3 regions of the Ketobacter sp. GenoA1 genome follow, and region 2 is predicted to be linked to each of the others. Evidence: predicted binding sites of a transcription regulator. Region 2 holds the regulator's gene; each other region holds the start of a gene.
The links. The regulator sigma-54, encoded in region 2, starts transcription at its own class of promoters, with help from an activator protein. The targets are predictions, from matches to a motif close to ANTGGCATNNANNTTGCTNT.
Positions count from the first base shown of each region.

Region 1: the regulator sigma-54 is predicted to act here: its motif matches at 2,685-2,704, upstream of D9N13_RS08550 (flagellar basal body-associated FliL family protein).
Region 3: the regulator sigma-54 is predicted to act here: its motif matches at 1,391-1,410, upstream of glnA (glutamate--ammonia ligase).

Region 1 is NZ_RCHM01000023.1:2,626-7,455, forward strand. It holds gene D9N13_RS08535 (PAAR domain-containing protein) at 1-251, opposite strand, end outside; gene D9N13_RS08540 (DUF4404 family protein) at 388-651, shown strand; gene D9N13_RS08545 (flagellar hook-length control protein FliK) at 707-2,470, shown strand; gene D9N13_RS08550 (flagellar basal body-associated FliL family protein) at 2,738-3,232, shown strand; partial or broken gene fliM (flagellar motor switch protein FliM) at 3,236-4,198, shown strand; gene fliN (flagellar motor switch protein FliN) at 4,305-4,718, shown strand; gene fliO (flagellar biosynthetic protein FliO) at 4,725-4,830, shown strand, end outside.
Region 2 is NZ_RCHM01000009.1:370,605-375,434, forward strand. It holds gene ptsN (PTS IIA-like nitrogen regulatory protein PtsN) at 1-220, opposite strand, end outside; gene hpf (ribosome hibernation-promoting factor, HPF/YfiA family) at 241-528, opposite strand; gene D9N13_RS03065 (RNA polymerase factor sigma-54) at 624-2,246, opposite strand; gene lptB (LPS export ABC transporter ATP-binding protein) at 2,433-3,158, opposite strand; gene lptA (lipopolysaccharide transport periplasmic protein LptA) at 3,155-3,727, opposite strand; gene lptC (LPS export ABC transporter periplasmic protein LptC) at 3,708-4,280, opposite strand; gene D9N13_RS03085 (KdsC family phosphatase) at 4,277-4,807, opposite strand; gene D9N13_RS03090 (KpsF/GutQ family sugar-phosphate isomerase) at 4,814-4,830, opposite strand, start outside.
Region 3 is NZ_RCHM01000032.1:63,180-68,009, reverse strand. It holds gene D9N13_RS13175 (hypothetical protein) at 1-39, shown strand, start outside; gene D9N13_RS13170 (aminoacyl-tRNA deacylase) at 312-779, opposite strand; gene D9N13_RS13165 (sulfurtransferase TusA family protein) at 944-1,174, shown strand; gene glnA (glutamate--ammonia ligase) at 1,563-2,969, shown strand; gene D9N13_RS13155 (DUF4124 domain-containing protein) at 3,085-3,609, shown strand; gene glnL (nitrogen regulation protein NR(II)) at 3,891-4,830, shown strand, end outside.

The sequences.
Region 1 (4,830 bases), on a different contig from region 2:
ACCCCACCATGAGCAGTACTGTCCCCCATGCGTGCCGCGGGCTTATTGCCTATCAGTACCGATGAACTGCCCTTGGCAATTTTGTCTGGTGGGCCCACGCAGATTGCCATATCCCCCAGGCGGGCAGCCGGCATCCCCATGATCAAAACGGTGGGTTGGCCCACGGCAACAGGCCCTCCAACGTGGGGTACCGGGCCTGGGTTGACTTTAGGGCATACATGGAAGTCGCCGATGCGTGCAGATGGAGGCATGTTCTGTTCCTTTTTAAAGCAGTCTTATTATAGAGACAAACCCGGGGCAAAGTTTTGCATCCAAATTGCGGATATTCATTCGCTTTTATCCTGCAGTCAGAGGCGTATAATGTGTGAACAGCTATAGAGGTGCTTTATGCCAAAAGAAAAATTGCAGGAATCCGTTTCAGAACTCAAAAGTCAGTTGGACGAACACGGTGAAGTGGCAGCGGTTGACAAGCAGGCGCTTGGCGAACTGGCAGCCCGGCTTGAGGTGATGCTGAATGGCTCATCTGAGCACTGGGAAGAAGATTTGGTGGAGGAGTTCGAACGGCAACTGATTCAGTACGAAGAAGCACACCCTGTAATTGCCCGCGTTATTTCTCAGATCATCACCACACTCAATGGTATGGGCTTGTAATCCCTGGCACAGGCTTTGCTCTCCTTCTGAGTATAGTGAATGAAGGAGGGCGCCCATGGGCACCGACAACCTACCCCTTAGTATCAGCCAATCCAGTGCCCTTAGTGTAAAGGTACAGGAATTAAATCTTTCAAATCAATTGTTTAGCGCAGATGGCGCCGCCCAATCCTTCGATCGTATTTTAAGCGCTCAGGTTCAGTCCGGGCGTAAACCTACCCATTCAACAACAAACTCTGAGCGCTCGGCGCCTGCGCACGAGGCAAATTCACGGCAGGGGGGCGGCAACCGTTTGCCGGATGATGAGCGGCGGTTGGACGCGAAGCAGCGCAATGATCGGCAGGAGTGGTTATCCAGGGCGGAGGCCCATCGGGATCAACGGACTGAACGCAATCAGTCTCGGTCAGAGGAAGCCCAGGATAGCCAACATCGGGCTGAGCAAGCTAATGCGCAGGCCACCGATAAGGAAGACCGTCTGAACCATCATCAGCGCGCCGCGAAAGATCAGGAAAAAGCGCTTACCCAAGCGGAGGCAACGTCAGCGCAAGTGTCCTCCGAGGCAGCGCAGGCAGGGGTGAGCACTGCGCAGGCTGAGACGCCGAAGACCGATTCCATAGCTTCGGAAGCGGCAATTGAGGGCAGTGTTTCATCTCCTGAAATTCAGCTGGCCGATGGTGAGCAGGAGGGCGATAGTGAAGTTTCAGACGCAGTGGCCACACCTCATCATTCGCCGCCGGAACTGGCAAACAGTGAGTCGCTTTCTGCCGATGAGAGCCTGCCGGCCACCGAAACGAATGAACAGTCCGATGCAGAGCAGCAGGCATTGGCAGCGGTTGCCAACGGGCAAGGTGATGTGCAGGGCGAAGCAGATTCGGACAAGGTGGTGGAGCCGGTGACAGCCGCTATCCTTGGCGCCGCTGCCAAGGGCATGAAGGGGAAACCTGGAGCTGAGGTACAAGCCACAGCGGGTGACACCAAAAAACCAGAGTTGACGGCTTCAGCAACCAGGGTCGCCACTGCTTCCGAGCTGGGAGCGGGAGAGAAAAGCGAATCCGGGGAGAAACAAGCCAGGCAATCTTCACCAATGACTGCAGAGGTGGATGACGTCGCCCTGGCGGATTCCAAGCAGGAAAAAAAGTCAGACGTGGCGATGTTGACGGAAAAGCTGGCCTCCAGGAACGGGATGCCAGAGAACCCGGTGCCTACCCCGGTGCAGGAACGGCTGGCGGCGTTGGCAAAAGCGCTGGACAAAGCGGCGGGCGTCGGCAAGGACACGTCTCAGCCGGTTCCGAAAGCAGTGGAACAGGCCGATGGAACCAAGGCAACCCCGTTTCAGCGTAGCCTGGAGCAAGTGGGCAGAAGTTCTGCAACGATGGCAAAACCCTTTGCAACGCCCATTCACACCCCAATGCAGAGCCGTGAGTGGGGTAACGAGGTGGGCCAGCGCCTGATGATGATGGTCAGTTCCAAACTGAACAGTGCCCAGATTCAGTTGACGCCCCGCGATATGGGGCCCATCGACGTGAAGGTTTCCGTGCAGCAGGATCAGGCTAACGTGGTGTTTACCAGTCATGCGGCACCGACCCGTGACGCCCTTGAACAAGCCTTACCCCGCTTGCGGGAATTGATGGAACAGAATGGCGTGGCTTTGGGTGATGTGGATGTCCGTGATCAGAATGCTCAGGAATCCCACGATCGGCGCGGTCAGGATCATCGGTCGGGATCCGGCTCAGAGCAGGAGGCGGATGCTGTCGTACAGACTGAAGCCGCCGCAGAAGGTGAGACTCAGCATGCAGTAGGGCTGGTGGATTACTACGCCTAAGCCTTCTACGTGGGCTAGCTTCTTACACCGCGGCACCATTCGGTGCCGCGTCTCTCGTTTCTATTTTCTTAACTATTTCCGATACTTGGCGGGATTTTGACGGGCAGGTCCTGAAATCTTGTCTAAACTTCTGTGAGCAGGCCGATTTTTTGACGTTGATTGGTTGAATCTGATGTTTATTTATTTAACTGATTGATATTAAAGAAATAATTGTTTTGGTACAGGCCTTGCTATAAATCTTGGCAACGGGAATCCAGAAGGTGTTTTATGGCGGACGATGACAACAATACCAGCGAAGAACAGGAAAAACCCAAGTCGAAAATGTTGATCATCATTATTGCCGTATTGGTAGTGCTGATGATCGGCGGTGGTGTGGCTGCTTTCCTAATGATGTCCGGAGGGGAAGAAGCGCCAGTGGATGACGCCGCAGAGCCCACCCAGATGCCTGCTATTTACTTCGATTTCAAACCGCCCTTTGTGGTCAATTATCAGTGGAAAGGACGTCAACGTTACGTTCAGATCAGCATGTCGGTGATGACCCGTAATCCGGCGGCGATCGACACCATCAATACGCACATGCCGTTGGTCAGGAATAATCTGGTGATGGTATTGGGATCTCAGGACTTTGAGATGTTGCGTACACCTGAGGGTAAAGAGGCGCTGCGTCAAAGCGTGTTGGAAGAGCTTCAGAAAATTCTGACAGAAGAAATGGGTGAGCCTGGGATTGAACAGGTGCTGTTTACCAACTTTGTGATGCAATAAAACATGGCTGTACAGGATCTTTTATCACAGGACGAAATCGACGCGCTTCTTCATGGCGTGGATGATGGCGATATTGAAACCGGTTCAGATGATTCGGGCGATGGTATTCAATCCTATGACCTGAGTACACAGGATCGTATCGTGCGCGGGCGTATGCCGACCCTGGAAATGGTCAACGAACGCTTTGCCCGCTACACCCGCATCAGCATGTTCAATCTGTTGCGGCGTACGGCTGATGTGTCGGTTGGCGGTGTACAGGTAATCAAATTCGGGGAGTATGTGCACAGCCTGTATGTGCCTACGTCGCTGAACATGATTCGTATTAAGCCCCTGAAAGGGACCGCTCTGTTTATTCTGGATGCCAAGCTGGTATTCAAACTGGTGGATAATTTTTTTGGTGGTGATGGCCGTCACGTAAAAATAGAAGGACGTGAATTCACACCCACTGAGAACCGGGTTGTGCAGATGGTTTTGGAACAGGCTTTTATTGATATGCAGGAAGCCTGGAAAGCGGTGTTGCCGGTTAAATTCGAATTTTTAAGCGCGGAAGTGAACCCTTCTTTGGCCAATATCGTAAGCCCCAGTGAAGTGGTGGTGGTTAACTCGTTTCATGTGGAGCTGGATGGTGGTGGTGGTGAGATGCACCTGACACTACCGTATTCCATGATCGAGCCATTGCGGGAAGTGCTGGATGCGGGTGTGCAAAGCGACGTTGGCGATCAGGATGAGCGTTGGATGAAATCGCTGCGTGAAGAAGTAATGGGTGCCAGGGTAGAGCTTAAGGGAAAACTCTGCCAGAAAAAAATGCGTCTTACTGAGCTGGCAAAGCTTAAAAAAGGGGACATTATCCCCATTGAAATGCCAGACAGCGTGTTGATGCTGGCCAATGGTATACCAGCATTTCGTGGCAAGTTGGGAGAGGCGAATGGAAATTTGGCGTTGCAGGTGATTAACAAGGTGGAGCGCCCAGAATCAGATGGCAGTAAAGAATCCCGTTTGAGCTGGATGCGTGAGCAGATATTGAATGATGAGGAAGAGCAGGCCTGAGCCTGACTGCATGGGGTAAAAAGCAATGACAGATGAAGATAAACCCGTTGATGATGAAGCCTTGGCGGATGAGTGGGCCGCGGCCCTGGCCGAGCAGGATAGCCCTGCCGAGGACGAAGTGCAGGCTGCTCCGTTGGAGTCTCTGAGCGATAAATCCACGCCATTTTCCTCGGAAAACAGCCCGAATATGGATGTGATCCTGGATATTCCGGTTACTCTTGCCATGGAGGTTGGGAGCACCAACATCAGTATCCGCAACCTGTTGCAGTTGAATCAGGGGTCCGTAATTGAGCTGGACCGATTGGCGGGTGAGCCTTTGGATGTGCTGGTAAACGGTACGCTGATTGCCCATGGTGAGGTAGTGGTGGTGAACGAGAAATTCGGCATTCGGTTGACCGATGTCATTAGCCCCACTGAACGAATTAAGAAGCTGGGTTAGCCCCATATGCTACGTGTGTTGTTGTTGGTTTTATTGAGTGGTTTTTCTACCTTGTTGGCGGCACAGCAGGACGAGAGTACGCCTGCTGCAACGGCCGCGCCTGCTGCGGCGG
Region 2 (4,830 bases):
TGCAGTGATTGGCCCGGCAGTGGGGGATAGCGATGCCTTTACCTAAACCGGTACTGCCCAGCTTCTCCCGCGAGATAAGGTTGTCAAAAAGTTCATTGGGGTCAAGCTCCGGGCACTGCTGGGCGATCAGCCCAGCAGCGGTTTCCAGAACTTTCTTTTTGCTGCCGCCGGGAACGTCTTCAAAGACCCGTTGCGGACTGATGATTTCAGCAAGTTCCATACGTTATCAATAACCTTCAGTTACCAGCTTTTCATTTTTTCCTTGTGCTTCAGCACCTGTCGGTCCAGCTTGTCGGTCATCATATCAATGGCGGCGTACATGTCTTCGGATTCGGCGTTGGCAAATAAATCAGCGCCTTTTACGTGGATTTTGGCTTCTGCTTTCTGGCGGTTTTTCTCTACACTGAGAATCGCCTGGATGCTGGTGATGTCGTCGGTATGGCGTTCCAGTTTCTGCATCTTATCGGCAACGTAGTCCTTCATGGAGTCGGTAACTTCTACGTGATGTCCGCTGATATTGATTTGCATAGGCCACTCCTTAATCGTGGTTTAGATGTTACTGCGACCAAAGCCTGATGTTGGCAGTGGTCTGGTGTTTACGCTTATATAACTGTGACCAACAGTTAAACCAATCGTTTCCTTTCGTTGGACGGCGGGATCATCATGGCTTCGCGATATTTCGCAATGGTGCGCCGGGCAACCTTGATATCCTGTTCTTCCAGTATGTTGGCAATTTTACTGTCGCTCAATGGTTTTTTGGGATTTTCTGCCGCGATCAGCTTTTTGATGATGGCGCGAATGGCGGTGGAGGAGCATTCGCCGCCGGAACCGGTGCTGACATGACTGGAGAAGAAGTACTTGAGCTCAAATATACCCCTTGGGGTGTGCATGAACTTCTGCGTGGTGACCCGGGAAATGGTGGATTCATGCATGCCGACCGCTTCTGCAATATCGTGCAGCACCAGTGGTTTCATGGCTTCCTCCCCCTGTTCGAGAAACCCTATCTGATATTCCACTATTTTGGTGGCTACTTTAAGCAGGGTTTCGTTGCGGCTTTGTAAGCTTTTGATAAACCAACGGGCTTCCTGCAGATTGTTTTTCAGGAAGGTGTTGTCGCTGCTGTTGTCCGCACGCTGGATCATGGATGCGTAGCTGCTGTTGACCCTGAGGCGCGGGGTGGCTTCCGGGTTCAACTCCACTTTCCAGCGGCCTTTGTCCTTACTCACAATGACATCCGGGATGACATACTGGGTATCATCGGTTTCGACGCTGCTGCCCGGATAAGGGTTCAGGGTCTGGATCAACGCAATGGCGCTTTTCAGTCGGGCCTCGGACAGTTTGCCCTTGCGCATGATGGTGGCGAAATCGCGGGCACCCAGCGCATCCAGAAACATCTCCACCACCATGATGGCATCATCCCGGTGGGGTTCATCCCGGGGCAGTTGTTTGAGCTGAATCAGCAGGCATTCCCGCAGGTCACGGGCGGCCACTCCGGGGGGGTCGAACTGCTGAACCCGGTGCAATACAGCCAGCACCTCTTCCAGGGATACGGGTAGGCCATCATCATCGTCATCCGGCTGTAACTGGATGTCCATGGCCTGCAGTTCTTCCTGCTGTAATCTGACCAGGTCGGCCACCACGTCCTGTTGCGCCAGCACACCATCGCGGATTTCCTCCACGGACTGGGTGAGATAGCCCTTGGGGTTGATGCCTTCAATGATGGCCATGGCAATCATCCGGTCCATGTCTGACATGGGGGTCAGATTCAGTTGCCACATAAGGTTGTCGTAAATGGATTCGGGCGCCGTGTTGCGGCTGTCGTAGTCAAAATCGTCATCGTCAAAGCTGCCGCCACTGGACGAGGGGCCTGCGGCACCATCGAACATGGTATCCCAGTCACTGTCCACGGGCAGTTCGTTGGGCATCTCCTTGCCTTCCAGATCCACCGACGAGTCATCGGCGTTGTTGTTGCTGGATTGGGTGTCCTGGGTATCTTGGGATTTTGAAAAATCGAGATTCTGGTCGTTGTCGGTTTTGCTGGTGCTGTCACTCTGTCCGTTACCGGAATCGTTGCTGTCGTTGTCCGGGGAAGATTCATCCACATCCAGGAGGGGGTTGGATTCCAGCGCTTCCTGGATTTCGGTTTGAAGATCCAGAGTGGAGAGCTGCAATAGGCGAATTGCCTGCTGCAGCTGCGGCGTCATGGTGAGGTGTTGACCAATTTTGAGCTGTAAGGTTGGTTTCATTGATACCTAATTCAACTTCTGCAACGACCGGAGACATCTGTACAGCATCGGATTGCTGTATTCCAGGCAGTCAAATAGTGACCTAATTTCAACAGTTTATTGGTGCCGAAATAGAACCGCTTGGGTTTAATTGTAAGAGCAGTGACGCTGCAAAGCAATTTACATGCCTGAAATTGCTTAGAACTTTTACATATGGAACTGGTTACCCAGATAAACATCGCGGACTTTCTGGTTTTGCAGGATAAGTGAGGGCTCACCTTCAGCAATGATGTGCCCTTCGCTGACGATAAAAGCCTTCTCGCAAATGTCCAGAGTGTCCCGCACATTGTGGTCCGTGATGAGTACGCCCAGCCCACGATCACGCAGGTGGCTGATGATTTGCTTGATGTCTGCCACGGAAATGGGGTCGACCCCGGCGAAGGGTTCATCCAGCAGAATGAAGGCCGGGTCAGTGGCCAGAGCGCGGGCAATCTCGACGCGGCGGCGCTCACCACCGGACAGGGCCATGCCCAGTGAATCGGCGATGTGTCCGATGTGAAACTCAGCCAGCAGCTCTTCCAGTTTGCTTTGCCGCTGTTTGCGGGTCAGGTCCTTGCGGGTCTCAAGTATCGCCATGATGTTTTCCCGGACTTTCAAGCGGCGAAAAATGGAGGCTTCCTGGGGCAGGTAGCCGATGCCTTTGGCGGCCCGTCCGTGCATGGGCAGATGGGTGATTTCAGTATCGTCGATAACGATGCGCCCCTTGTCCTGGGGCACGATGCCAATGATCATGTAGAAACAGGTGGTTTTACCGGCCCCATTGGGGCCGAGCAACCCCACGATTTGTCCGCTTTCAATGGTAATGGAAACGTCTTCCACCACGGCACGGCCTTTGTAACTTTTAGCGAGATTGGAGGCGGTAAGACGGCTCATTGTGACGGCGCTGCCTCCGTCTCGTCAGGGCTGGGCGCATTCGGGGCAGGATCTGTCGCGGCGGGCAATATCATCTCCACCCGGCCTTTGATACTGCCGGGCTTGACCTCTCCGGTTTGTCCCACCGCCTGCAGGCGCTGGCTCTGGATTTCATAAACGATTTCTTCACCGCGGAAGATGTTCTCGCCCTGCACAATAGATGCTTTGATTTTCAGCAGCAGTTTCTGATCCCTTACCAGGTAATCGATCTTTTTGGCTTTGGCGATGACCTCTGCCTGGTTGGGCTCCGGAACCTGAGAAAACAGCGCCGGCTCGCCCACTGCCATGACCACGTCCACTTTACCCAACTCCGTTTTGATCTTGAGTGATTCCGCTGCAATGCGCAGGGTGCCCTGGGTCAGTACAACGTTGCCTGTATAGGTGGCAGTGCCGTCTTTTTCGTCGATCAGGGCAGTGTCCGCCACAATTTTCAAGGGTTGCAGCCGATCACTGTCCAGCGCCCGGGCAGCGCTGGATGCGAAGGCGAACGTTATTATGCAGAGTAACGCTTTAAGACTTAGCAGGTTCATAAATGCTGGTGACGTTTTGCCGTAGAGTGATTCGATTCTCGTTCAGATCGGCGTTCAAGCCGACCGCTTCAATGTAGACCCCGGTTTGCCGAATGATGACCTTGTCGTCCGTGGAGGCATAGGATCGCCTCGGGTAAAGTTCCAGGGTTTCGGTTTCCAGCACAGCGGCTTCCCTTACCCCTTGCTGCACAATGGTGACGTTGCCCGATAAATGCAGCTTATTGGCTTCGTTATCTGAGGTGGCGCTGGCGGCACTGGTTTGCCATGACGCTTCCTGTTCCCCAAAAAAAGTGATGATGGGTTTGACCATAATATTTCGATTGCTGGCGATGTACTGCAGCATGGATTCGGCATGCAACACAAATTCCCGCTTACCCAGTTCATCAAAGCTTTGCTGCTCCAGTGAAATGGCCACCATATCCGGTTGTTCGTATTCATTGTTGACTTTGGTGTCGGGTTGAAACCACTGATCCCATTTGGTGTACGCAAAAGCCCCCAGCGCAAGTAGTGCCAGCAGGAAACTGGTGAGGATCAGCTGCGATTGTTGCTTCATGACTGTAAATAGGGCTCCAGAACCCCCTGCAGTGTGCCTTGGGTCTGCATCAACCAATCACAGAATTCCCTGACGGCGCCGTCTCCACCCTTGGCCGCGGTGATAATGTCAGCGTATTGCTTGATAACGGGCATGGCGTCGGCCACGGTGACACCCAGGCCGGCGGCCCGGATGGCGCCCAGATCCGGCAGGTCGTCGCCCATGTAAGCCACTTGTTCCGCGCTGAGGTTCTCCTGCGCCATTAATTCCTGCAAGGCCGCTTTTTTATCTTCCCGGCCCTGGATCAGTTTGTCGATTTTTAGATCCCGGGCACGGCGGTTTACCAGTTCTGAGGTGCGTCCGGTGATGATGGCCACTTCCACCCCGGAATCCCGCAGCAGTTTCAGACCCAGGCCATCCTTGACGTTGAATGCCTTGATTTCATCACCCAGACTGGTGAAGTAGAGTCTGCCGTCGGTCATGATACCGTCGATATCAAAGGCCACCAGTTTGATTGCCCGTGCTTTGCTGTGCAGTGCTTCAGTCATCTTCAATTACATCACCCCGGCGC
Region 3 (4,830 bases), on a different contig from region 2:
ATAGTCAGCCTCTACTTCAGTCTGTTCTTTTCTCGATAGATAGTTGTGCGCACTGTGTCTCTATTCTTAGGAGCAACACATTAAAAGGATAGAACGCATGGAACCTAATTATGCACACGTACCAGCAAGCCTGGATCAGTGCGACAAGGAAGCTCTGAATAAAATCAATGCAATGGACATGTTACCCACCAAACCGATCTGGGCATTTACATCGGCGACATCGAGAACGGGAAAGACTTCCAGTAACGACCAAACCTGCCCTCAAAAACCAACACTGGCTATATAAGCTGACGCAGGCATCCAGGCCTCCTTTAATGTGTCACAGCAAAATTACACAGGGTGGGTTTCACCAAACGCTTGAACACCCCGGTGTCCATTTTTATCACTTCTGTGTGCGTACCGGCGTTGAAAGCGATCCAGTCCGCCCCCAGCAGCGACTCATCCATGTACACCGGCATACGGTAAAGCTCACCCAATGGCGGCATGCCGCCCAGCTCACACAGTGGAAAGCGATCGGCAAACTCACTCTCCTCCGCCAGCCGCAAGGTTTCAGCCTGCAACAGATCCTGCAACACCCGGCAATCCACGTGCTGATGAGCCGGTAACACTGCCATCACCAGCTCACCATCGGCATTGCAGATCACCGTCTTGGCCAAATTGGCCGCCGGTATATGACTGGATTGGGAAACCTCGAGCGAAGTAACCGCGGGCGCGTGATTGCAGGCATGATAATCAACTTTGTTCTGATCAAGATATTCAGTAACGGATCGGACTGGCATGGCACACCTCCTGTGTCTCCATTGGCCCAGGTGCTGACAACCTTTTAAAGATAAGCCTTAAACCTGCCGCAGGGAAAGAATGTTCCCGCATAAAAGCCACCCCATACAGGACATATATTCTTAAGCATCGGTAATGGTTATCATAGGCGCCCGGAGGATCTGCCATGAACCAACAACAACTCGATGCCCGTGGGCTATTGTGCCCGATGCCGGTCATCAAAACCCAGAATGCCGTCCAGCAACTGCAACCGGGGGACCAGCTTCAGGTGCTGGCCACCGACCCCGGTGTACTGCACGACATCCCCGCCTGGTGCCGGGTAAATGGCCATAAAGTGATCTCCAGTCAGGAGCTTGACCGGGAAATCACCATTGTGATCGAGGTCTGCGAATCCTAGCGCCCCAAATAGGGGCGTGACGCACCACATTGGACCACAACGGCTTCCGGCCGCCCTTTATTGGTGCAGGTTGTTTTTTCACTACAGCTCAAGGCCTTGAACAGGCTGTATTATGGCCTGTGCACGCCTCTCTGGAGCCCGCACCATTAGTGGGCTGCGTCAGTGACCAAAAAAAACTTCCGATTACTGACCTGAGCCCCTTTCAACTCAAAATCCAATGGCATATATTTTGCTTTCCTGTGAGGCAAGACCAATACATCCGCATTGTGGATCGACTAATTCTTCGCAACTGTCGGTTGGGGCTGTCGACACCCCAGGGGGATTCGGCAGAGACTTCTTCACTTGGTCACACCCCCTAATCTCAATATCCATTGGAGGACACACAAGAATGTCTGCAAAGACCACTTCTCTTATCAAAGAAAATAATGTTCGCTGGGTTGATCTGCGATTCACCGATTCTCGCGGTAAAGAACAACACGTTTCCCTGCCGGTTGGCGAAATCGGAGACGACTTCTTCACTGACGGTAAAATGTTTGACGGCTCCTCAATCGCCGGCTGGAAAGGCATCAACGAATCCGACATGATCCTGATGCCGGATGACAGCACTGCGGTAATCGATCCTTTTACCGACGAAACCACCCTGAACCTGCGCTGCGACATCGTTGAACCTTCCTCCATGCAAGGTTACGAGCGCGATCCCCGCTCTGTTGGCCGTCGTGCAGAAGAGTACCTGAAGTCCACCGGCATCGCCGATGGCTGCCTGTTTGGCCCGGAGCCCGAATTCTTCGTTTTCGATTCCGTACAATGGAAATCCGACATGAGCGGCTCCATGTACTCTATCCATTCCGAAGAGGCGGCCTGGGTATCCAATGAAGATTTCGACCGTGCCAACATCGGTCACCGCCCAGGTGTTAAAGGCGGTTACTTCCCCGTTCCTCCCGTTGATTCCCTCCATGACCTGCGTGCCGCCATGTGTGCCGCTATGGAGCAAATGGGATTGCACATCGAAGTACACCACCACGAAGTGGGCACCGCGGGCCAGTGTGAGATCGGCGTTGGCCCCAACAGCCTGGTAGCCAAGGCAGACGAAGTACAGATCCTCAAGTACTGCGTACACAACGTGGCCCATGCCTACGGCAAAACCGCCACCTTCATGCCCAAGCCGCTGGTAGGTGACAACGGCTCCGGTATGCACTGCCACCAGTCTCTGTCCAAAGACGGCAAAAACCTGTTTGCCGGTGACGAGTACGCCGGTCTGTCCAAAGAAGCCCTGTACTACATCGGCGGCATCATCAAGCACGCGCGCGCGATCAACGCCTTCACCAACGCTTCCACCAACTCTTACAAGCGTCTGGTACCCGGCTTTGAAGCGCCTGTTATGCTGGCTTACTCTGCCCGTAACCGTTCTGCTTCCATCCGTATACCCTGGGTTAGCAGCGCGAAAGCCCGCCGTATCGAAGTTCGCTTCCCTGACCCAACCGCCAACCCCTACCTGGGCTTTGCCGCCATGCTGATGGCCGGTCTGGACGGGATCAAGAACAAGATTCACCCCGGCGATGCTGCGGACAAGGATCTGTACGACCTGCCGGCCGAAGAGGCCGCTGCGATCCCAACGGTAGCGTCCACCCTGTCCCAGGCTCTGGATGCACTGGAAGCGGACAGCGACTTCCTCACCGAAGGCGGCGTGTTCACCGAAGACATGCTCGGTGGTTACATTGACCTGAAACGCGGCGAAGTAGAACGCCTGAACATGACCACTCACCCGGTTGAGTTCGACATGTACTACTCTTGCTAAGCGCCTGAGCGATCCTGCAGGAACGGAAAAAGCTCCCATTTTTGGGAGCTTTTTTTGTATAAGGAACTCTAAATGGTTTTTAATGAGTAAATAACCACGACCATGGAGCAGCAAGATGATCCGCACCCCGGCGATAGTGGCCATCCTGGCCCTGATTAGCACCCCTGTCCTGGCGGCCAAGGTGTATAAGTACACCGACGACAGCGGCAACACCGTATTTACCGATGAACCGGTCAAGGGCGCGGAAGAGCTGGATGTTCAGCCTGTTCCCACCATACCCGCCATCATTCCCAAGGTGGATACCGCACCGGCCACGGAAACGGAAGCGGAATTCAGCTACAACAAGATGACCATCATTCTCCCCGGTGACGGCGAGCATTTCGTTAACAACGGTGGGGAAGTGACCGTGCAGGTGGCCTTATCCCCTGCCCTGCGCAATACCGACAAACTGCAGCTGTTTTTCAATGGTTCAGCCTACGGCGAGCCGAAGCGAACCAACACATTCAAGCTCAACAATCTGGATCGCGGGGAATACGCAGCCTATGTGGCCGCCATTGACAATAAAGGCAAAGAAGTAGGTAAAAGCGACACCGTAACCTTTTATGTGAAGCGATCCGCAGTCGGTGGCCCCAAAAAGTAACTCCCGCAATTTGCTTGCACCATATTGGTTCACAGACAAGCGACCATAGCCTAATATTCCTCCTTAACTGCACTTGGGAAACCCAATAGAGGGCATCCCAAGTGCCCATGTACCAATTCAACTCGTAATTCACCGACTTGCCAGCGCCAAAAGAGGGATTTTGTTGCGGCTAAGGATCACGATTTTGGCCCTTTCTCCTGCTTTGCGCACCAAAGTCTACCCACCGCCACATAGGTGGTTTGGATTTTGCATTGGCTACTTCCATAGCTTTTGAGGTCCACATGAATCCAGTGAATACAGTAAGGGTATCAACCAATTACGATCAGTCCCGTCGCCTGATGGACCACCTCACCACCGCTGTGGTGTTGCTGGACGAACAACTGAAAGTTCAATTCGTTAATCCCGCGGCCGAGCAGTTGATGGCCGCCAGCTCCTCACAACTGGCGGGCATGGCCATTAACATGCTGATTCACGACAAAGACCAGACCACCCAGGCGGATCTGGAAACCGCGCTGCGTGACCTGCACCCCTTCACCAAACGGGAAGCCCAGGTCTATATACTGAACAACCCGCAGCAGGCCACGGTGGACTACACCATTACACCGATTCGGGAAAACACCCACACCCACAGCCTGTTACTGGAACTGCGGCCACTGGACCGGCTGATGCGTATCAGTCGGGAAGACAACCTGATCAACGCCCACCATGCCACCCGGGCCCTGGTGCGCGGGGTAGCCCATGAAGTCAAGAATCCTCTTGGGGGGATACGTGGCGCAGCACAGCTTCTGGCAAGGGAACTGCCGGATGACTCCCTGCGGGAATACACTGACATCATCATCGCCGAAGTGGACCGTCTGCGAAACCTGGTGGACCAGATGCTTGGGCCCCGCAAATTACCGAAATGGGCGCAGATCAATATCCACGAGATTCTGGAGCGGGTGCGCTCGGTATTGACCGCCGAAACCGGCGACCCGGTGGTAATTGAACGGGATTACGACCCCAGCCTGCCGGAAATGTGCGGCGATAAGGATCAATTGATTCAGGCCATCCTGAACATTGTGCGCAACGCCAAACAGGCTCTGATGGACGATGAGGAGCAGAAAAACCCAACGGTGATTCTGCGCACCCGCGCCCTGCGCCAGTTCACCATCGGCCATACCCGGCACCGCCTGATCCTACTGGTGGAAATCGAAGACAACGGCCCGGGCATCAGTCAGGAAA